Regions from separate parts of the Lichenihabitans sp. Uapishka_5 genome, predicted to be linked through region 1. Evidence: predicted binding sites of a transcription regulator. Region 1 holds the regulator's gene; each other region holds the start of a gene.
What was found. The regulator LexA, encoded in region 1, represses DNA repair genes until DNA is damaged. The targets are predictions, from matches to a motif close to TGTTCNNNNTGTGTTCNG.
Positions count from the first base shown of each region.

Region 2: the regulator LexA is predicted to act here: its motif matches at 2,697-2,714, upstream of P7D22_RS07695 (PA0069 family radical SAM protein).
Region 3: the regulator LexA is predicted to act here: its motif matches at 3,361-3,378, upstream of uvrA (excinuclease ABC subunit UvrA).
Region 4: the regulator LexA is predicted to act here: its motif matches at 2,839-2,856, upstream of rhuM (RhuM family protein).

Region 1 covers NZ_JARPVX010000053.1:22,035-27,726, reverse strand. The annotation lists partial or broken gene P7D22_RS16110 (DNA mismatch repair protein MutS) at 1-871, opposite strand, end outside; gene lexA (transcriptional repressor LexA) at 1,033-1,728, shown strand; gene P7D22_RS16100 (homocysteine S-methyltransferase family protein) at 1,722-2,654, opposite strand; gene P7D22_RS16095 (DUF934 domain-containing protein) at 2,660-3,169, opposite strand; gene P7D22_RS16090 (phosphoadenylyl-sulfate reductase) at 3,169-3,903, opposite strand; gene P7D22_RS16085 (nitrite/sulfite reductase) at 3,909-5,579, opposite strand; gene P7D22_RS16080 (DUF2849 domain-containing protein) at 5,596-5,692, opposite strand, start outside.
Region 2 covers NZ_JARPVX010000013.1:2,922-8,613, reverse strand. The annotation lists gene P7D22_RS07705 (site-specific DNA-methyltransferase) at 1-582, opposite strand, end outside; gene P7D22_RS07700 (ribonuclease HII) at 732-1,439, opposite strand; gene P7D22_RS07695 (PA0069 family radical SAM protein) at 1,439-2,623, opposite strand; gene P7D22_RS07690 (hypothetical protein) at 2,838-3,374, shown strand; gene moaB (molybdenum cofactor biosynthesis protein B) at 3,486-4,031, opposite strand; gene ypfJ (KPN_02809 family neutral zinc metallopeptidase) at 4,054-4,971, opposite strand; gene P7D22_RS07675 (magnesium transporter CorA family protein) at 5,042-5,692, opposite strand, start outside.
Region 3 covers NZ_JARPVX010000030.1:29,426-35,117, forward strand. The annotation lists gene gyrA (DNA gyrase subunit A) at 1-331, opposite strand, end outside; gene P7D22_RS12415 (hypothetical protein) at 463-603, opposite strand; gene P7D22_RS12420 (hypothetical protein) at 723-1,043, opposite strand; gene P7D22_RS12425 (hypothetical protein) at 1,099-1,380, opposite strand; gene P7D22_RS12430 (type 1 glutamine amidotransferase) at 1,657-2,526, shown strand; gene ssb (single-stranded DNA-binding protein) at 2,601-3,149, opposite strand; gene uvrA (excinuclease ABC subunit UvrA) at 3,482-5,692, shown strand, end outside.
Region 4 covers NZ_JARPVX010000058.1:8,705-14,396, reverse strand. The annotation lists gene P7D22_RS16710 (helix-turn-helix transcriptional regulator) at 1-1,017, opposite strand, end outside; gene P7D22_RS16705 (replicative DNA helicase) at 1,227-2,717, opposite strand; gene rhuM (RhuM family protein) at 2,918-4,045, shown strand; gene P7D22_RS16695 (phospholipase D-like domain-containing protein) at 4,131-5,570, shown strand; gene P7D22_RS16690 (endonuclease/exonuclease/phosphatase family protein) at 5,461-5,692, opposite strand, start outside.

The DNA of each region.
Region 1 (5,692 bases):
CGGCCTCGATGCGGCCTGGGGCCTGCAACTGCGGCCGGGCGCCCACCTGGGTGCGGGTCACATAGCTGACCGCGGTTGCGGCCGCCGCCACCTCGGCGCGCGAAAAGCGGCCGAAGCCGTCGAGCGTGTCGACGCCATACCATTCGCGCAGGCGGCGCTCGGCGAGGCCCGCGTCCGCGAACTCGCGCGCCACGGGCGTCACAGCGGCGCCGGTGTCGGCGATCAGCGTCGCGATCGCGTCATCGGCATAAAGCGCGTCGGCCAGCACGATCTCGCGCGGCTCGAGCCGGGCCAGCAGCGCCGGCAGGCCAGCGGCCGGGGCCTCGGCGACCGTGAAGCTGCCGGTCGAGATGTCGACGGCCGCCACCCCGAAGCTGACCCCCTCGGGTCCGGCATGGCGCGACAAGGCGACGAGGTGGTTGGCGCGGGCCGGATCGAGCAGCCGCTCTTCGGTCAGGGTGCCGGGGGTGACGAGCCGCACCACGGCGCGCGCCACCACCGACTTGCCGCCGCGCTTGCGGGCTTCCACCGGGTCCTCGACCTGCTCGCACACCGCGACCCGGTGGCCGAGCGCGATCAGCCGGTGCAGGTAGTCGTCCGAGCGCTCCACCGGCACGCCGCACATGGCGATGTCTTCGCCCTGGTGCTTGCCGCGCCGGGTCAGCACGATGTTCAGCGCCTTGGCGGCGATCTCGGCATCCGCGAGGAACAGCTCGTAGAAGTCGCCCATCCGGTAGAACAACAGGCAATTGGGATGCTGCGCCTTGATGACAAGGTATTGCGCCATCATGGGCGTCACCCGCGCCTCGGCCACGGGAGCCGGCGGCGCAGCCTCGGGCGGCGGGAGGGCGCGGGGCGAAGGAGGAGCCATGAGGCGCAGTCTAGCAGATCGCGCGCCGGCCCGCAGGCGTGAAGGCGTCGCTGTCCACCGTGCTGGTTGTGTCGGTGCCATTGCGGAACGTTCGGGGAACAGCTACAGAGTGTTCACGATTTGTTTGGTGCCATCCGCCTGAGGATGGCGGGGAGGCGTGGATGTTGACCAAGAAGCAGCACGAGCTCTTGCTCTTCATCGATGCGCGCCTGCGCGACGCCGGCGTGCCGCCGTCCTTCGACGAGATGAAGGACGCGCTGGAGCTGAAGTCGAAATCCGGCATCCACCGGCTCATCATGGCGCTCGAAGAGCGCGGCTTCATCCGCCGGCTCGCCAATCGGGCCCGGGCCCTCGAGGTGATCCGCCTGCCGGACACGATCGGCGGCACGGCGCCCCGCCGAGAGCCGTTCCGGCCGCGGCTCGTCAAGGGCGGCCGCGGCGACGACCAGGCCCCGCCGCCCGTCGCGGCGCCGGCCACCCTCGAGATTCCGGTGGTGGGCCGCATCGCGGCGGGCTCGCCCATTTCGGCCATCCAGTCGCCGGTCCGCACCCTCAGCCTGCCGATGGACTTCCTGCCGCCGGGCGACCATTTCGCCCTCGACGTGCAGGGCGAGTCGATGATCGGCGAGGGCATCCTCGACAGCGACACGGTGATCATCCGCCGCCAGGATACGGCAAGCGCGGGCGACATCGTTGTGGCGCTGATCGACGACCAGGAGGCGACGCTGAAGCGCCTGCAGCGCCGCAAGGGCATGATCGAGCTCGAGGCCGCAAACCCCGCCTTCAAGACCCAGGTCTACGAGCCCGGCCGGGTGCGCATCCAGGGTCGGCTGGTTAGCCTGATGCGGCGTTACTGAGCGCCGCGACCGCGCAATGCGAATCTGCGGCTGAGCGCCTCGATGTGGCCGCAGCCGATGCCGCAGCAACCGCCCACCACGCTGGCGCCCGCCGCCACCCAGTCGGCCGCGACCGCGACGTAGCGCTCGGGGCCGAGGTCCTGCCGCACCGCGCTCAGGGTTTCGTTGGCGGCCCCATCGTCGTCGTTCGCCGCAAAGGCGTTGGCGTAAACGCCGAGCCGGATGCCGGGCCGGATGCGATCGAGGATCGGCCGCGCCGTCTCGACGGCGGCGGCCATGACTTCGGGATGGCTGCAATTGAACAACAGCGCCGCAGCCGTCGAGCGACCGGCGAGCCATTCCGCCGCTGCGGCGACATCTTCGCCCGAGCGGAGGCGGGGAGGGCCGTCGTTCGTCGCGTCATCGAGCGTAAAGGAAATCCACACGGGCTTCGCGGTGGCCGCCACGGCGGCGCAGACCGCTTCGGCCTCGGCGATCAGGCTGAGGGTTTCGCCGAGCCACAGATCGACATGCGGGGCCAAGGCCGGCACCAGCACGGCGAGGCGTTTCGGGGCCTCCGCGGCCTCGAACTTCTGCGGCTCGTAGGAGCCGAACAACGGCGGCAAGGAGCCCGCCACCAGAACCGGCCTCCCGGCGACATCGGCGGCCTGGCGGGCGAGGCGGCCAGCCCGGTCGGCCAGGATGGCGGCGTCCGTCCGGAAGCGGTCGTCGCCGATGTGGAACGGCACCAGGGCGTAGCTGTTGGTGGTGACGATGTCGGCCCCGGCCGCGATAAAGGCGCGGTGGACGCGCTCGACGATGTCGGGGGACTCCATCAAGGCGAGAGCCGACCATTCCGGCTGGCGGAGTTCGGCTCCGAAGGCTACAAGCTCGCGGCTCATGCCGCCGTCGAGGATCAACAGGGGCGGCGTGGCAGTCTCGGACATGCGGATCAGCCGACCGCGCGGCGGGCCCAGGTCCGCGGCGTGTTGACCCGCACCTCGGGGCCGTAGCCGGGCTGATAGAAGTCCGACATGAAGGGCTTCTTGCCGGCCTCGAGCGCCCGGAGGGTCGGCTCGTTGGTGATCTCGAAGCTGTCGAAGCCGCAGCGGCGCATCAGTTGCAATTGGTCCCACAAAACATCGCCGACCGCCCGCACCTCGCCCGCAAAGCCATGTTCCTCGCGCAGCATCGTGGCCTTCGAGAACGAGCGGCCATCGGCGAATTTCGGGAACGACAAGGCCACGAGGCTGAGACGGTCGAGATCCGGCACCACCGGATCGAGCGCTTCGCCGGGTTCGATCCGCACGCCGAGGCGCCCGTCGAAGGCCGCGAGCGCGTCGCGCTGCTCGAGCCAGGCCTTCAAGGGCAGGATGGTGGGCACCCCGGACACCGGGGTGCCGCCCTCCGGCAGCGGCTGCCAGGGATCGTCGACCGGCGCGCCGTTCTTGAAGTATGCCATCAGATGCCTCCGCCCCCGTTCACCACGCCCAGGTGGATGCCGCATTCGGTCTTCGCCTTGCCTCGCCAGCGGCCCGCCCGCGCGTCTTCCCCCGGCCGCACGGCCGAGGTGCAGGGGATGCAGCCGATCGACGGATAGCCCTTGGCCACCATGCGGTGACGCGGCAGCCCATGCTCGTCGAGGTAGTGCAGCAGTTTCGTCGCGTCCCAGCCGGCGAGGGGATTGATCTTCACCCGGTCGCCTTCAGTTTCGAACAACGGCAGGCTGGCGCGCGTGTCGGCCTGAAACCGCTTGCGGCCGGTGATCCAGGCATCGAAACCCTCGACGGCGCGGCCGAGCGGCGCCACCTTGCGGAGGGCGCAGCAGCGGTCGGGGTCCGACGACCACAGGAAACCTTCCGGATCAAGCGCCGCAAGCTCCTCGGGCGTCGCCATCACGGACCGCACGTCCGTCAGGCCGAGCAGCGCCACGAGTTCGTCCCGGTAGGCCAGGGTTTCGGGAAACAGGTAACCGGAATCGACGAAGATCACCGGCGTGGCGCGGTCGATGCCGGCCACCATGTGGAGCAGCACGGCCGAATCGGCGCCGAAGCTCGACACCAGCGCGACGCGCCCGGGGAACAGGTCCTTGATGGCGAGACGCAGCACGGCCGCGGCGTCGAGCGCCACGAACTTCTCCTCGAACCGCGCCGCGGCGCCGAGATCGCCGAACAGATTGACGTCCAACGCACCCATGATGGTCAGATCCCCGCGCCCCCGGCGTCGTAGAGGGCCTGCTTGAACGGCGCCATGCCGACGCGGCGATAGGTCGAAAGGAAATCCTCCGACGTGTCGCGCCTGACGCTGATGTAGGTATTCACCACGGTTTCCACAGCATCCACGACGTCTTCGGATGAAAATCCGGGGCCCGTCAGGGTTCCGAGCGAGCAGGTTTCGTCGGCGGTGCCGCCAAGCGTGATCTGGTAGGTTTCGACGCCCTTGCGCTCGAGGCCGAGGATGCCGATGTGGCCGACGTGATGGTGGCCGCAGGCGTTGATGCAGCCCGAGATCTTGATCTTCAGCTCGCCGATCTCCTGGGCCCGGGCGCCATCGCCGAAGCGCTCCGAGATGCGCTGTGCCACCGGGATCGAGCGCGCGGTGGCGAGCGCGCAATAATCGAGGCCCGGGCAGGCGATGATGTCGGTGACGAGACCCGCATTGGCGGTGGCGAGCGCGGCCGCTTGCAAGGCGTCGTAGACGGTCGGAAGGTCGTCGAGCGCCACATGGGGCAAAACGAGGTTCTGCTCGTGCGACACACGGATCTCGTCGGCGGAAAAGCGCTCGGCGAGGTCGGCCACCAGATCCATCTGCTCCGCCGTAGCGTCGCCCGGGATGCCGCCGATGGGCTTCAGCGAGATCGTCACCACGCCATGGCCTGCCACCTTGTGGGGCGTCACGTTGACGGCGACGAAGCGGTCGAAGGCGGCGTCGCGCGCCCGGCGCGCCTCGACGGTTTCCGAGCGTGGCGGCTTCGCGGCCAGATCCGGCAGGGCGAAGTAACTCTGGATCGCCAGAATGTCGCCTTCCGGCAGCGTCAGGTTGCGCTCCAGCACCTTGGCGAATTCGGCCTCGACGGCGGCCGTGATGGCGGCGGCGCCCTTCTCATGCACCAGGATCTTGATGCGGGCCTTGTATTTATTGTCGCGCCGACCTTCGAGGTTGTAGACCCGCACGATGGCGTCCGTATAGGCGAGCAACTCGGCCTCGGGCAGGAAGTCGCGGATCTTCAGCGCCACCATGGGGGTGCGGCCCTGGCCACCGCCGACGTAGACCGCAAAGCCCGTCTCGCCCTTGCCGTTCCTCACCACCTGGTAGCCGATGTCATGCACCTGGATGGCGGCACGGTCGCGCGGGGCGCCCGTCACGGCGATCTTGAACTTGCGCGGCAGGAACGAATATTCGGGGTGCAGCGACGACCATTGGCGCAGGATCTCGGCATAAGGCCGCGGGTCCGCAACCTCGTCGGCGGCGGCGCCAGCGAACTGGTCGGCCGTGACGTTGCGGATGCAATTGCCCGATGTCTGGATGGCGTGCATCTCGACCGACGCAAGCTCGTCGAGGATGTCCGGGCAATCCTTCAGGGCCGGCCAATTGTATTGGATGTTCTGTCGGGTGGTGAAATGCCCGAAGCCCTTGTCGTAGCGCCGGGCGATATGGGCAAGCTTGCGCAGCTGGGTGGACGACAGCACCCCATAGGGGATGGCCACCCGCAGCATATAGGCGTGCAGCTGCAGGTAGACGCCGTTCATCAGGCGATGCAGCTTGAACTGTTCTTCCGTCAGTTCGCCCGATAGGCGGCGTGCCGTCTGGTCGCGGAACTGCGCCACGCGCTCGGCCACGAACTGGGCATCGAATTCATCGTAACGGTACATGGGTTCGTCCGTTCGTTCAGCGCGGCTTGCCGTGCTCGGGCTTCACGGTCGGGCCCTGGGCCCGGATGGCTTCCCGGAGCTTTATCGGCGCCACCACGCCGGCCTTGTCGGCA
Region 2 (5,692 bases), on a different contig from region 1:
TTCGTTGCCGGCCTTCAGGGCCTCGTAGTTGAACGTATAGCGCTTGGCCTCGGGACTCTTCGAAGCCCAGATCAGAGTTTCATGGGCGTTGGTGAAGCGGCGGCCGCGAAAGTTCGGCATCGGGTTGGCCTTCAGCCACACGATGTCGTTGAGGATCCAGAAGCCCAGGTCCTGCAGGGTCGCGCCGACCCGGAAGATGTTGTGATAGGACCCGATGACGAACAACGTCGCGTCGGGCTTCATCACGCGACGAGCCGCTGCGAGCCAGTCGCGCGTGAAGCGGTCGTAATCGGCGAAGCTTGCGAACTTATCCCAGTCGTCATCGACGGCATCGACGACACTCTGGTCGGGCCGCGACAACTGACCTTCGAGCTGAAGGTTGTAGGGTGGATCTGCAAAGACGAGATCAACGCTCTCGGGCGGCATGGCGCGAAGAGACTCGATGCAATCGCCGAGCATGATCGTATTGCGTCGAAGGACTTCCTTCGGTTTAACGATTGCGGCCGAAGCCCCAGGACGCGAGACCTTTGACTGGGGCTTCGGGCCGGCCAAGCCGGTGTGTGCTATTCTTAGATTACGCATGACCCACACACCGAATACGCTACTGACAAGCGCGACATTACGGGCGTTAGGCTTAAGCGCGGGTTTCCGGATCAGGAAAGATGTTGTGTCGTTCGGAGACGTTTGCGTTACCGAACCATGAAAACTCGGGCGCGGCCGGGGTCAGGCCTTCACGCCTCGGGCAGCGTCTCATCGGCGACAACGAGGTCGAACAACACCCCCTGCCCCGGCCCGCAAGGCGCGAAGCTTCGGCGGTGGAAGGGGGATGGCCCATGCCGCTTCAACGCATCGCGGTGTTCGGCCGTGGCATAGCCCTTGTGGTTGTGGAAGCCGTAGCGCGGATCGTGGCCATGATGGCGCACCATCAGCCGGTCACGCGCCACCTTGGCCACGATGGAGGCGGCCGCGATGGAGGCGCAGGTGGCATCGCCCTTGATGATGGCCTCGCCGGGCAGGCCGGGGGCGGCGCCACCCTGCGGCAGGTCACGCCCGTCGACCAGCAGGTAGTCGGGCGCGACCGGAAGGGCCGCGAGGGCACGCCGCATCGCCAGAAAGGTCGCCTGCCGGATGTTGATGGCGTCGATCTCGGCCGGCGTCGCGAAACCGATCCCGACCGCGCGGGCCCGCATCGAGACGGCGCGATAGGCTTCGTGCCGCGCTTCGGCCGGCAACACCTTGGAATCGGCCAAGCCGTCGGGCAGGTCGTCGGCGTCGAGGATCACGGCCGCGGCCGTGACGGGGCCGGCCAGCGGGCCACGGCCCACCTCGTCGATGCCGACGATAGCGCGGAATCCGAGACCGGACAGGACGAGTTCGCGTCCGAGCCTCAGCCCTGCTTGGACGACAGGGGGCCGACCCGCCCTGGGAGAACGCCCCATCAGAACAGGCTCAACTGGCCGCCCTTCGGCACTGGCGGCACGAACAGGTCGGTGCGCAACCGCATGCGGGTCTTCGGGAAGCCGAGGCGCGCCGCCGCGATCTCGAAGCGCCGGCCGATCATGGTGGCGTAGGGTCCCGTGCCGGTCATGCGCTTCCCCCAGGTCGAATCGTTGTCCTTGCCGTCGCGGAACGATTGCACGAGGCTCATCACGTGGCGCAAGCGGTCGGGAAAATGGGTCAGCAGCCATTCCCGGAACAGGTCGCGCACCTCGAGCGGCAGCCGCAACATCACATAGCCGGCCTCGCGCGCGCCGCGCGCCTGCGCGGCCTCGAGGATCGCCTCGATCTCGTGATCGTTGACGGCGGGGATCAGCGGCGCCGTCATCACCACGACCGGAATGCCGGCCTCGCTCAACTGGCGGATCGCCTCGAGGCGGCGGCCGGGCGCCGCCGCACGCGGCTCCATGGTGCGGGCGAGCTTACCGTCGAGCGTCGTCACCGACAGCGCCACCTTGACGAGGCCGCGGGCCGCCATCGGGGCCAGCAGATCGATGTCGCGGGTGACGAGCGCCGATTTGGTGACGATGCCGACCGGGTGGCCGGTGCGGGCCAGCACTTCCAGCACGCTGCGCATCACCCGGTGCTCGCGCTCGATTGGCTGGTAGGGGTCGGTGTTGGTGCCGATGGCGATCGTGCGGACCTTGTAGCCGGGCGCCGCGAGTTCCGCCTCGAGCCGCTCGGCCGCGCCGAGCTTCACCACCAGCCGCGACTCGAAGTCGAGCCCGGACGACAGGCCCAGATAGGCATGGGTCGGCCGGGCGAAGCAGTAGACGCAGCCGTGTTCGCAGCCCCGGTAAGGATTGATCGAGCGGTCGAATGACAGGTCGGGCGACTCGTTGCGGGTGATGATGGTCTTGGGCCGCTCGACCGTCACGGTGGTCTTGAAGGGCGCCAATGTTTCAAGCGCCCCCCAGCCGTCGTCCTCGGTGACGCGCTGCAGCGGCTCGAAGCGGGCCGAACGGTTCGACACCGTGCCGCGCCCGCGACGGCGGTCCTCGTCGACCGGATCGTCGGCGACCGCGACGGGCGGCGGAACGATGCGGGGGGTGCGTCGCCGTTTCGGAGCCGGCGCAGGCTCGGACACGTCGGCCTCAAAGCCCGCGGTGGTGTTCGGCGAGGACATCACGTGCGGCGGCTCCGTTCCGGCAAACGCGATGCCGAGACCTCGTCATCCGAACGAGCGTCGCCGTTCAGGCCAGAACAAATACGGAACGGCAAGGACGGCGTCAATCACGCGCGGTGACCTGTCATGGGTCGCTGCACGCCACCGGGCGGTTCCGCAGGGCCGCCGCATGGGTTACACCCGGTCCACCCAGCGCGGCTGGCCGGATGCATGCATGGTCTCGGTTCTTGTTCTCGGCTCGCACACGGCGACGGGCCGCCCTTCGACGACCGCCGACGCGGTCCGCACCCTTGCGGCGCTGGTTCCGGCCGCGGTGGACGGCGTGGTGCGCGACGTGCAGCTGTTGGCGGCACCAGGCGACGACGCGCTCGACCGTATCGCCGACCATGCGGGATGCGGCTTCATTCAAGAGGCCGATCTCGCCACGGCGCTGCAGACGGCGGTTGCCCGGGCGCGCGGTGCCCATCACCTCGTGCTGCTGGCCGGCGTCAGCTTCGACCGTGCCTTCGTGGATGAAATGGCGGGCATCGGCACGCGGCACGCCGCATGGGTGCCGCAGGGCATCGCCCTCAAGGCGGTCGAGAGCGGCGTTTTCGGTCGCGTGCTGCCGCGGTTCGCCCCGACGGTCGGCGTGTTGACCGAGCGTCAGCAGATGGCAGCCGTGCGGGCCAACAGCGTTGCGGCGCTTTGGCGAAGCCTGCGGCCGCATCGCGTGTTCAGGACGCGCGCCTGGAGCGGCGGCGACGGCTGAGCCGCCTAAGCTAGAGTTTGTCTGGTTCTTGCTGAACCAGACAAACTCTAGCATCCCTTCGGTCGGCTGCCCGATCAGGCCAAATGGTTTCCCATTTGGCCCTGACAGCCTCTAGACGCCGCGGCGCAGGTGCTCGTCGAGACGCGGCATGATCTCGACGAAATTGCACGGGCGGTAACGGTAGTCGAGCTGGTAGGCCAGGATGCCGTCCCAGGCGTCCGTGCAGGCGCCGGGCGAGCCCGGCAGCACAAACACGAAGGTGGTGCCGGCAAGCCCCGCCGTGACGCGCGACTGCACCGTCGACGTGCCGATCTTGGCGAAGGACAGCGCGTGGAACACGGCCGAGAACCCGTCCATCCGCTTGGTGAACAGCGGTTCCAGCGCCTCCGGGGTCACGTCGCGGCCGGTGAAACCGGTCCCGCCGGTGGTGATCACAACGTCGACGGCCGGATCGTCGATCCAAGCCTGCACGGCAGCCCGGATGGCCGTCACCTCATCGCGCACCACAGCCCGCCCGGCGAGCCGGTGCCCGGCTGCCGCGAGGCGACCGGTCAGCACGTCGCCGGACCGGTCTTCCGCGAGCGCCCGCGTGTCCGACATGGTCAGGACCGCGAGGCCGAGCGGCACGAAGGGCCGGGTGTCGTCGATGCGTGGCATGGTCCCTGGCCCGGAAGGCTTGTTACTGGGCGAAGGTGTTGCAGGCGTCGACCTTGCCGGTCTTCAGCCCGGTCTCCAGCCATTGCTTGCGCTGGGCCGAGGAACCATGGGTGAAGCTGTCGGGCGTCGCATAACCGCGCGACGACTTCTGCAATCGATCGTCGCCGATGGCTTCCGCGGTATTGAGCGCCTTGTCGACGTCGCCATCCTGCAAGATGTGGTATTTCTGGTCCGCATTGGCGGCCCACACGCCGGCATAACAATCGGCCTGCAGTTCGAGCCGTACCGAAAGCTGGTTGGCGCGCGCTTCGTCCGCGTTCTCCATCGCTTCATGCACCTTCGGCAGCAGGCCGAGCAGGTTTTGCACGTGATGGCCGATCTCGTGCGCCACCACATAGGCATAAGCGAAGTCGCCGCCACCGCCGAGCTTACGCTTCATGTCGTTGAAGAACGCCATGTCGAGATAGACCTTGCGGTCCGTCGGGCAATAGAATGGCCCCATGGCGGATTGCGCCTGGCCGCAGCCCGATCGCGTCACGCCGCTGAACAGCACGAGCTTCGGCGCCTGATATTGCACACCCTTCTGGGCCGGCAGCACCTGGCTCCACACGTCCTCGGTTTCGCCCAGCACGGCCGCCACGAAGTCGGCCATCTGGTCCTTCGGGGCGCCGGCCGCCTGGCCTTGCGCCTGCTGGGTCTGGCGCTGATCCGTGTCGGGCTGCTGCTGGGTCTGGCCATGGTTGACCACCTGCTCGGCGCCGCCGATCAGGATGCGCGGGTCGATGCCGGTCGCGTAGCCGATCAATGCCAGCACGATGATGGCGCCGATTCCGAGGCCACCGCCGCCGATGGCCATCCCACCACCGCCACCGCCACCGCCACCGCCTTGACCGCGCACATCCTCGATGTTGTCCGACCGGCGGGACTGTTCCCACTCCATGACCCGCACTCCCCCACGCGATAAATCGTCGCCAAGCTACATCGGCCGCGCTTAAGCCAAAAACAAGGGTTCAGAACCAGCCCTTGCGCTTCAACCAGATCCCCGGGATCAGGATGCTGACCAGGATCATGGCCCAGCCAAACTGGTAGCCATAGCTCCAGTCGACCTCCGGCATGTTCTTGAAATTCATGCCGTAGAGCCCCACCACGAAGGTCGGCGGCACGCCCATCACGGATGCGATGGTGAGCAGCTTGAACAGCCGGTTCTGCTCGATGTTGATGAAGCCGAGCGTCGAATCGAGCAGGAACTGCACCTTGTCGGACAGCCGTCCCTCGTAGTCGTTGAGCGAGCCGACGTCTTGTTTCAGGGTTTCGAGCCGTGCCTTCAGCCCGTCCGGCAGGCGCTCGCCCGTGTGGGTGCCCACATAGGCGATCAGGCGGCCGAGCCCGAGCAGGCTGTCGCGGGCATGCGAAGTGTGGTCGCCGTTCTGGCCGATGGTGCGCAGCGCCCGGTTGAGCCGGCGTTCGATCACGGTCGGCTTGTCGGTGGCATGCACGCCCGTTTCGGGCCGGAAGATGCCGCGCGACACGCGGTCGAGGTCGGCGCCGATCTGCTCCATGGCGTCGGCCATGCGATCGACGATGGTTTCCAGCAGGCCCAGGAACAGCTCGATCGCGGCCTGGGCCGGGTCGGCGACGCGAAAGGGTTTCTGCGCCAGAAA
Region 3 (5,692 bases), on a different contig from region 1:
CGTCGATCAGCGGCAAGCGCATCGAGAAGCTTTGCGCCATCCGCACCAAGGCATCGTAGATCGCGCTGTCGCCATGCGGATGGTACTTACCCATCACGTCGCCGACGATACGGGCCGACTTCACATGCGCCTTTTCGGGCATGTGGCCGTTTTCGTTCATCGAGAAAAAGATACGCCGATGCACGGGCTTCAAGCCGTCGCGCACATCCGGCAGCGCCCGGCTGACGATCACGCTCATGGCGTAATCGAGGTAGGAGCGCTTCATCTCCTCCGCGATGGACACGGGACGGATGCCCGACGCGTCCTCCGGCTTGTTGTCAGTCTCGGCCAAAACTCATCCGTTCCAGGCTGCGCCGGGCGGCCGCGCGAGCCTGACCCCTTCGAATTCCAAGGACGAGCTTTATCGCCTTTTCGCCAGCCGGCCTAGGGGCATGGGCGCGGCGACCAGGGCTGGAGATCGCTTCATTGGGACGGCGGCGTCGGTTTCGCCTCATCGACGGCGGACGAGACTTGGCGGTCGCTCGGATCCGAACCGGATTCGGCCGTCACAGGCGGACCAATCGCCATGTCGAAGCAACTGAGCCGCTCCACCGGATCGCTCATCGACCAGCAGCCGTATGGAGTCCCGTGGCTCTGCGGCAGAGACTGCGCAAGGACGGCATGCGCGAGGAAGACGCTCGAACCGGCGAGCGCAACGCGCCAGAAGGCGCGCCATCCACGCCTCACCGGAAGAACACGGCCGCCGCCACCACAATGGCGATCACCACGATGACGCCGACCATCAGACCAATGGAGACGCCTTTCGGGCTGGTGGTGTCGCGCACCGCCGGGCCTGCCGCGGCGCCGATCCGGGTCTCGATACGACGCGCCATGTCGATCCGATCGGGCGACACCGGATTGCCGGCCGCCTCGTCGTCGGTGCCGAGCGGCGATAGCCCTGGATCCGCATTGGCGACCTTGTCGCCCGTGCGGCCGGCATCGATGTCAGCCTTGAGCTGGGCGACGGTCGAATGATCGTTCTGGGCTTGGCGCTGCTGTGTCATGCGGCGTCAACGCGCCGGCCCGGCTGGCGCGCCTGTCGCAAAAGGTCGCGTCGGGTCAATGCTGATCGCCATGGCCGCTCCTATGCTGCGCCACCGCACAATCGGCCATGCTGGCATCACTCCAGGCGAGGCAGGCCACAGGACGTCGAAGGGCTGGGTTTTGCTTGCGCGGATCGTTCTTCGCCAGGAGCGGCAGCATGCCGGTCATCACGAACAGGATGTTCAACACCACGAAGATCAGGATCACGGCCTGGGCGGCCCGCGCGGCCTGGGGCGTTTCGCGCTCAGGACGGGGCTCCGGCCGCATCGGCGGGACGGGAGGAAGGAAGCACAGCATGGATGTCGCTTCGACGGGCCGCGAAACCGGAGTGTACGAAGCCTGAGAGCGGAATGTCACGCGAGATGGCGTCGCGGCGAACGCTCATACTTGCGACCGAATGGCACCACGGGCCTATGGTCCCGCACCATGGCGGCCGTCCCGGAGGGAACGAGCGAAGCCGCATGTGTTGCGGTCCTCGGCGTCATTCCGATGCCCCCTTTGCAGCGGCAACTCGGCGCAGTTGATGGCCGGGGCGGGATCGAGGCCCATGTTGCTGGCTATGGAACAAACATCGTGAGCCGTCCGCCCGCATTTCTGGTGTCTGAAAGCGAGACCGCCGAGGCGCGACAAGAACGGCGCCAGGTCACCGGCCGCAGCAGCGGTGAATCCTTTGCCGACCTGTTGCGCGCCATGGTGCCGGGCGCCGCGTGCGAACTGGTGCAGACGGTCGAAGCCGGTCCCGCCGGTGAGCCTTCGCGGGATCTCGCGGGCTATGATGCGGTGTTCCTGGCCGGCTCTCCGCTGCATGTTTATGAGGAAAGCCCGGCGGTGCGGCGCCAGCTCAGCTTCATGCAGGCCGTCTTCGCTTCCGCGACGCCGTGCTTCGGCTCCTGCGCCGGCTTGCAGATCGCAGTGGCAGCCGCAGGGGGACGGGTCCGGCAGAACAAGCGGGGCCACGAGGTCGGGATCGGCCGCCGCATCCTGCGCACCGCGGCCGGACAGGATCATCCCCTGTTGTCAGAGCGGCCCGACGTATTCGACGCCTTGTCGCTCCACTCGGACGAGGTCGAGGCCTTGCCGCCCGGAAGCACGCTGCTGGCCACGAACCGGGTCACCACCGTGCAGGCCGCCGAAATCCGCCATGACGGTGGCGTGTTCTGGGGCGTGCAGTACCATCCCGAGCTGCCGCTCGAGGAGATCGCCGATGCGCTTCGGCGTCAGGGCGAGGAGATCGTCGATCAGAAGCTGGCGCGATCGGAGGCTGACGTGGAGGGCTACGCGGCGGCCATCGAGGACCTCGGCCGCGACCCCGGCCGGCACGACTTGGCGTGGCGGCTCGGCCTCGACGAGCAGGTGACCGACGCGCGGTCTCGCCGGTCGGAAATCTCCATGTTCGTCCGCCATCTCGTCGAGCCGACCCGAAGCCAGCGCGGCCGCGCCTGACGAAACCATCGTCTGAGACTCGGCGGTGAGTTACCGATCCAGGCGAGGTGAAGGCCACCCCGCCTGAACGGCTTTCAGAACGGGATGTCGTCGTCGAGCGTTTCCGACAGATTGCTGCGCCCGCCGCCGCCGCTTCCGCGGCTCTCGCCACCCCGGCTTTCGCCGCCGCCGGACGGTCGGCCGAAGCTGCGGCCACCGCCACCGCCGCCCGATCCACCCTCGTAGCCGGCATCGTCGCCGTAGTCGCCACCGCCGCCGCCGCCGCCAGCACCGCGGCTATCCATCAGCGTGAGCTCACCGCGATAGCGTTGCAGGACAATCTCGGTGTTGTACTTCTCAGCGCCGTCCTTGTCGGTGTATTTGCGCGTCTGCAGCTGCCCCTCGACATAAACCTTGGAGCCCTTCTTCAGGTACTGCTCCGCGATCTTGGCGAGGTTCTCGTTGAAGATCACCACGCGGTGCCATTCGGTCTTGTCCTTGCGCTCGCCCGACTGCTTGTCGCGCCAGCTTTCGGTGGTGGCGAGGCGGAGGTTCACCACCGCATCGCCCGACGTCATGCGACGCACTTCCGGATCGGCGCCGAGATTGCCGATCAGGATTACCTTGTTGACGCTTCCCGCCATGGCTCAGGTCCTCTCAATTACCGGTATCCTAGCTTAATCCGATCCGGGCCGCTGCAACTCTTCCCGGCTTGTCCCCAACCACAGGATGGCGGGCCTGGACCGACGCGTCATCGCGAGGCGTCGCCGTCGTTGCGGCACAGCCCGCGGCGCCGCGGTTCTGGTATGCTTCGCTTCGCTCGCAAGGACGTGCGGGATATCCCGGCATTGCTTGCGTTCCTGCTTCGTTCTAGCCTGGCGCACAATCATCGCAGGCCTGAGTCGCGCCTGCCTGCTGACGCGCGGCTTCCTGCGACTTACATGGGGGTCACGCCCCTCGTTCCGGTCCCTTGCCGATGCCGCCTCGCCAGAAGATTGCCGCCCCGAAGCCGCCCGCGTCGAAAGCCGTCGCGGCCGTGACGGCTGGACAGGTGGAGCAATTGTTCGAGGGCCGTGCCATCACCATCCGTGGGGCACGCGAGCACAATCTGAAGAACGTCGACCTGACGATCCCGCGCGACAAGCTGGTGGTGTTCACCGGGCTGTCGGGTTCGGGCAAGTCGTCGCTCGCTTTCGACACCATCTATGCCGAAGGGCAGCGGCGCTATGTCGAGTCGCTGTCGGCCTATGCCCGGCAATTCCTCGAGATGATGGGCAAGCCCGATGTCGACCAGATCGACGGCCTGTCGCCCGCCATCTCGATCGAGCAGAAGACCACCTCCAAGAACCCGCGCTCGACCGTTGGCACCGTGACGGAGATCCACGACTACATGCGCCTCCTGTGGGCGCGCGTCGGCATTCCCTATTCGCCCGCGACCGGCCTGCCGATCGAAAGCCAGACCGTGAGCCAGATGGTGGACCGGGTTCTGGCCCTGCCCGACCGCACGCGCCTCTACCTGCTGGCGCCCGTGGTGCGGGGCCGCAAGGGCGAATACCGCAAGGAGATCGCCGAGTTTCAGAAGAAAGGCTTCCAACGCCTAAAGATCGATGGCGAATTTCACGACATCGACGACGTTCCGGCGCTCGACAAGAAGCTGAAGCACGACATTGCCGTGGTGGTGGACCGCCTCGTGGTGCGGCCCGACATCGCCACCCGCCTGGCGGAGAGTTTCGAAACGGCACTCGACCTGGCGGATGGCATCGCCGAGGTGGAATTTGCCGAGGCGATCGAGGGTTACGGCCCTGTTCTCACGTTCTCGTCGAAATTCGCTTGTCCGGTTTCCGGCTTCACGATCCCCGAGATCGAGCCGCGGCTGTTCTCCTTCAACAACCCGTTCGGGGCCTGCCCAACCTGCGCCGGCCTTGGGTCGCAGATGACGGTCGACCCGGAACGGGTGATCCCCGATCCGAAGCTCACGCTGAAGCGCGGCGTCGTGGCGCCCTGGGCCAAGTCGACATCGCCCTATTACGGCCAGACCCTCGAAGCCTTGGCCAAGCACTTCAAGTGCAAGATGGACACCAAGTGGGACGCGCTGCCCGAGGAGATGCGGCAGGCGGTGCTGTTCGGCACCGGCAAGACCGAGGTGACCTTCACCTATAATGATGGGGCGCGTGCCTATGGGGTGACGAAACCCTTCGAGGGCGTGGTGCGCAACCTCGAACGCCGCTTCAAGGAAACCGAAAGCGAGTTCGCCCGCGAGGAGATCTCGCGCTTCATGGGCGCCACGCCCTGCGTCGCCTGCGGCGGCGCCCGGCTGAAGCCCGAGGCTCTCGCCGTGAAGATCGACCGGGAAACCATCGCGGCGGTGTCGGACCTGTCGATCCGCAAGGCCAAGGTCTGGTTCGAGGGGCTGCCGGAGCGGCTCGACGCCAAGCGCAACGAAATCGCGGCCCGCATCCTGAAGGAAATCCGCGACCGCCTGTCGTTCCTGCTCGACGTGGGGCTCGACTACCTCACCCTGTCGCGCGCCGCCGGCACGCTGTCGGGCGGCGAAAGCCAGCGCATCCGGCTGGCATCACAAATCGGCTCGGGGCTGACGGGCGTGCTCTACGTGCTGGACGAGCCCTCCATCGGCCTGCACCAGCGCGACAACGAGCGCCTGCTCGACACCCTGCGGCGGCTGCGGGGCCTCGGCAACAGCGTCATTGTGGTGGAACACGACGAGGATGCCATCCGGGCCGCCGACTATGTGGTGGATGTCGGGCCGGGGGCCGGCATCCATGGCGGCGAGATCGTTTCGGTCGGCACGCCGGCCGAGATCATGGCCGACCCCAATTCGATGACCGGACAATACCTCACGGGTGTCCGCATGGTCGGGGTGCCGCGCCATCGCCGCTCGCCCAAGGGGGGTGAACACCTGCAGATCGTCGGCGCTCGCGGCAACAACCTGAAGGATGTGTCGGTCGACATCCCGCTCGGCACCTTCACCTGCGTCACCGGCGTGTCGGGCGGCGGCAAGTCGACCCTTGTGGTCGACACCCTCTACAAGGCCGTGGCCCGCAGGCTCAACGGCGCCATCGAGCATCCGGCGGCTTTCACCGACCTGATCGGTCTCGAACACCTCGACAAGGTGATCGACATCGACCAGTCGCCGATCGGCCGGACGCCGCGCTCGAACCCCGCCACC
Region 4 (5,692 bases), on a different contig from region 1:
GATCGTGTGATGGCTGGTGCCCAGCAATTCGGCCGTTTCCGGCCCGTTCCGCCCGGTGCCGATGCATGCGGCGACCCGCGCCTCCGCCGGCGTAAGCCCCAAGCTCCGCAGCGCGAGATCGACATTACCCTCGCGCTCCACCCTCGGATCGACCACCAAAACCATGGCACCGGCCCGCGGACGAAAGGGATCGAGAGCCGCGACCCGCTCCGTCGCGGGTAGCGGGATAACCCTGATCAGAAGGGGATGCCTCCCGCCTCGCTGGCTCACGGCGGCCACGTCAGGACCCTTCATTCCCGGGCTGAGCGCATTCCGGATCATTGCGTCGAGCTTCGGCTGGTCGGCGAGCCGTGGCGTCCGCAGCAGGCGGCGTTCGATCCTTAACCCCGACGCCGCGAAATCCGCGAAGGCCGCATTGGCGAACATGACCCCGCCCTGGCGGTCCAGCAGGGCGACGCTGTTCGGGAGCGCCGACAGGGCGGTCCCCAGATCATTCACGGCGCAATCGAGAGAAAGCCGGACCGACATCGCGGTGACGCGTTCGATGTGTCGGGCTATCGTCGTCAGCCGCCGATCGGCGGTTTCTCCCGGTACCCGCGCGTCGTCGACAGGCAGCTGCACGCCCAATCCGAACAGCTCGCCGATAGAGGGTTCGAACACATAGCCGAAGAGATGACCGAGACCGTGCGGTCGCCGGAAGTCCTGGTAATAGGGATCGCGTCGGAGCGCGTCGGCGGACAGCACCTCCCAGTCGCGGATGATCTTCCCCGTAGTTTCGCCGCGGGATGCCGACAGCGTCAGGCGGTCATGCTGCCACCAATAGTCTCCGTAGCTGCGCTGCACCTCCTCGAAGCCGGGGGTCGCCATCAGCTCTGCAGGACGCGTAGTCGGAACGATCGTAACCAGCTGAGCCGAGAACAGCCTCCTGGCCTCGATCAGAACGGACGTCCACAGAGATGGCATCAGTGCCGCCTCGTAGATCCCGTGGATCACCTTGTCCAAGGCATCGTCGGTCATCCGAGACCTCGTGTCTCCCCTCCCGATCTGGAGGGTCGACCCGCATCAATCTCTGGATCGACGCCCATGGCAAGCCGCTCATGCGGCATACGCCGGCAGCGCCCATAATGGTCGCGTCCCCGCGGCAAGGACCATGCGGACTACGGGTGAAACAGGTGTGGTTTCAGCCAGCCTGCGGGCAGGCGAGGCACTGCCGCATCGTGAACCCCTTACCCCATCTGCTCCGGCAGATAGTCGTTCGACACCAGGGTCGAGAAGCGCGTCACCTCGGCGTCGAACTGCACTTCGACGGTGCCGGTCGGGCCGTGGCGCTGTTTGCCGATGATGATCTCGGCTTTGCCGTGGGCCCGCTCCATGTCGGTCTGCCAGGTGATGAACTCTTCCGTGCCTTCGCGCGGCTGCTTGTTCTTCAGGTAATATTCTTCGCGGTAGACGAACATCACCACGTCGGCGTCCTGCTCGATCGAGCCCGATTCACGCAGATCGGACAGTTGGGGCCGCTTGTCGTCGCGCGATTCCACCTGGCGCGACAGCTGCGACAGGGCGATCACCGGCACGGCCAGTTCCTTGGCCAGCGCCTTCAGCCCGGTGGTGATCTCGGTCAATTCCTGGACCCGGTTCGAGCCGGCGGATTTCGAGCCCGACAACAGTTGCAGGTAATCCACCACCAGCAGGTCGAGGCCGCGCTGGCGCTTCAGGCGGCGGGCCCGCGCGGTCAGCTGCGCGATCGAGATGCCGCCGGTCGGGTCGATGTAGAACGGCACCGTCTGCATCTGCCGGGCCGCGTCGGTGATTAGGTGGAAGTCGTCGTCGGTGATGTCGCCACGGCGGATCTTGTAGGAGGCAACGCCCGATTGCTCGGCGATGATGCGGGTGGCGAGCTGTTCGGACGACATTTCGAGCGAGAAGAACCCCACGATGCCGCCATTGGTGGTTTCGTGGGTGCCGTCGGGCTTCACCTGGAACTGGTAGGCCTTGGCCACATTGAAGGCGATGTTGGTGACGAGCGAAGTCTTGCCCATGGCGGGCCGGCCGGCCAGGATCACGAGATCCGAAGCCTGCAGGCCACCAAGCGTCCGGTCGAGGTCGCTGAGGCCCGTCGAGATGCCGCTGAGCTTGCCATCGCGCTCATAAGCCTTGGCCGCCATGTCGATGGCGGTCGTCAGGGCGTCGGAAAAGCGCTGGAAGCCGCCCTCGGCCCGGCCGGATTCGGCCAGCGCGTAGAGCTGCCGCTCGGCTTCCTCGATCTGGGCGCGGGGCGAATGGTCGACGGGGGCGTCGAAGGCGACGTTCACCACCTCCTCGCCGACCGAGATCAAGGCGCGCCGGATCGCCAGGTCGTAGATCGAGCGGCCATAATCGCCGGCGTTGATGACCGTGGTGGCCTCGGCGGCGAGCCGGGCGAGATATTGCGGCACCGTCATGCCGCCGAGGTCGTGGTCGCCCAGAAAGGTCTTCAGGGTGATGGGCGTCGCGATCTTGCCGGCGCGGATCAGGGCCGATGTCACCTCGAAGATGCGGCGGTGGATCTCTTCGGAGAAATGCGGCGGCTGCAGGAAGTCCGAAACGCGGTCGAAGGCCTCGTTGTTGACCAGGATCGCGCCCAGCAGCGCCTGCTCGGCCTCGACGTTGTGGGGCGGGGTGCGGAACGTCTCGGCGGACGTGTCGACGCGCCGCGGCAAGGTTTCGATGTTGCTCATGCACGCCTCTATCGCAGGAGATGTTTACCACATTGCCAAGGTGGGCGGCGTTGCGGCGCTGTCGCAGGGCTCCGACATCCGGGTTGTCCCCGATTCCCACAGAGTGCCGGATCGGCCAATGTGTTCCGTAAACGTTCCGATCTCGACAGGCCGGCGTTCACGCGTAGGATCGATGACTGCCACGCGAGGGCTTGGGGTTGATGAGCGACGATGACGCGCCGATCGTGCCGGCCTCGAACGATGGCGTCGGCGCCTCGCAGGATGGTGGCGCAGGGCCGCTGTCGCTCATCGAGGATGTGGATACGGGCGACCGTTTCCTGATCTATCAGGGCGCGAGTGGTGTTGTTGTCGAGCTGCAACTCGCGGATCAAACCTTCTGGGCTTCGCAAAGGCAGATGGCCGAAGCCTTCGGCGTGACGACGCAGAACATCACTATCCACCTCCGTAACATCTTCCGCGAAGGCGAGCTCGATGAGGCGGCAGTCTGTAAGGATTCCTTACAAACTGCCCGGGACGGCAAGCGCTATGCCACCAAGCTCTACAATCTTAATGCCTTGATTTCAGTCGGTTACCGGGTGGGCGGCCGGCTCGGCACCGCGTTCCGGCTCTGGTCGACCGATAAGCTGGTGCAGTATCTGACACGTGGCTTCGTGGTCGATAGCCGGCGGCTCAAGGCCGGCACGGAGTCTGACCGCGTTACCGAGCTGCGGGAGATCATCCGCGACATCCGGGCCGCGGAAGCGAACGTTTATGCGGAGCTGCGTCGCATCTGCGCGCTGTGTCAGGATTACGATGGCTCGTCCGAGGCCGCGCGAACTTTCTATACGCAGATGCAGGCAAAGCTTTACTGGGCGAGCCTGAGCAAGACCCCTGCGATGATCCGGCTAGAGCGCGCCGACGCCGACAGCCCCGACATGGGTCTGCGATCGTTGTCCAGCGGGGAGGTCAGGAAAGTCGACACGAAAACGGCCAAGAACTTCCTGCTCGAGCCGGAGCTGAAGGAACTCAACCGCCTGACCACGATCCTGCTCGATGTTTTCGAGGATCAGCTCGACATCGGCAGGCTGACCAGCATGGTGACGGCCAGGTCGTTGCTGGACACGCAATTGAAGAACCTCAACCGTCCTGTCCTTCGTGGCGGTGGACAGGTTTCGACGGCCATGGCCGACGCGCATGTCGAAAGGGAGTACAGGAGGTTCGATACCCAACGTCGGGCGCTCCGGGCGGAGCGGACTGCACAAGAGGTGTCGGCCCTGAAGGTCGCCAGCCTAGACCTGCCCAAACCGCGTCGCGGGCGGCCGACCAAGACCCCGTCCGACCGCTCCTGACCGAGCCGCATCGGCCCGCCGTACCGGCTGGACCTTTGCCGGGGAGCCGCGTAACCGGAAGCGCAGCTGGAGGGGTTTTGGGGTTGTGTTGACCGATTGGGAATGGCTGTTCGCCGGGGTCGACCGGGTGTGGGCGCCGGTCGCGACGCCGCTCGGCTCGACCTTGGCGCTGCTGGTCACCGGCCATGCGCTGTTGCGCAAGCGCGACGTGCCGGCCTGCCTCGGCTGGATCGGCCTCGCCTGGGTGGCGCCGGTCTGGGGCGCGTTGTTCTATTATCTGCTGGGCATCAACCGGGTGACGCGGCGCGCCTTGCAGGTGCGCGGCGCCCGGCCGCCGCGCCACCACCAGGCTCATCTGCCGACGGAAGATTTCGCCGGCCATCTGGCGCCGCTCGACCAGGCGGTGCGGCGCATCACCAACCGGCCGGCCGAGAACGATAATGCCGTCACGATGCTGGCCAACGGCGATGCCGCCTTCCCGGCCATGCTGGAGGCGATCGCCGCGGCCCGGCACAGCGTGGCGCTGTCGACCTACATCATGCGCGACGACGCCGTCGGTCACAGCTTCGCGGCGGCCCTGGCGGACGCCAAGGCGCGCGGGGTCGCGGTGCGGGTGCTGCTCGACGGCATCGGCAGCGGTTATTTCCCTGGCATCGCGCGCCGGCTGCGCCAGGCCGGCCTGCCGGTGGCGCTGTTCATGCACTCCGCCCTGCCCTGGCGCATGCCGTTCCTCAACCTGCGCAGCCACAAGAAGCTGCTGGTTTGCGACGGCACGGTAGGCTTCACGGGCGGCATGAACGTCACGGCCGAGAGCCTGCTCGGCGGCCATCCGCGCCACCCGGTGGCCGACACGCATTTCCGCCTCGAAGGACCGGTCGTGGCCCAACTGGCCGACGCCTTTGCGCGCGACTGGAGCTTCACCACCCGCGAGTCGCTCGACGGTCCGGTCTGGTTCCCGCCCGGGCTGCCGCACGAGGCCGAGCGCGCCGTCGCCCGCGTCATCGCCTCGGGGCCCGACCACGACCTCGAGAAGATCGAGCTCGTCATGCTGCAGGCGGTCAGTTGCGCCACGCACTCGATCCGCATCATGACGCCTTATTTCGTGCCGCCCGAGGGCCTCGTCACGGCCTTGACGCTGGCGGCGCTGCGCGGGGTGGATGTCGAAATCGTGGTGCCGCGCCGCTCCAACAAGCGCTTCGTCGACCTTGCCATGCAGGCCCATGTCCAGCCGCTGCTCGATCATGGGGTGCGTTTCTGGTACGGGCACCAGCCCTTCAACCATTCGAAGCTGATGGTGGTGGACCGGCGCTGGTGCCTGATCGGCAGCGCCAACTGGGACATGCGCAGCTTGCGGCTGAATTTCGAACTCGACGTCGAGGTTTACGGCCGCCCGCTGGCCGACGAGATCGAGAGCCTCATGCGGGCCTGTCAGGATGCGCGGCTGCGCCCGCAGGACCTCGCGGCGCGAAACGTCGCCGCCCGGTTGCGCGATGCAGCATTGCGGCTGCTGCTTCCTTATATCTGACGGCGGCCTGTCGCGGCCTCCCGTCCCCTTCGCCAAGCACCAGGGTGACGCAGATGGGATGGTGGTCGGAGCCGCCGCGCGGCAGCACCCGGGTGTGGTCGCAGCGCAGGCCGCGCACAAGG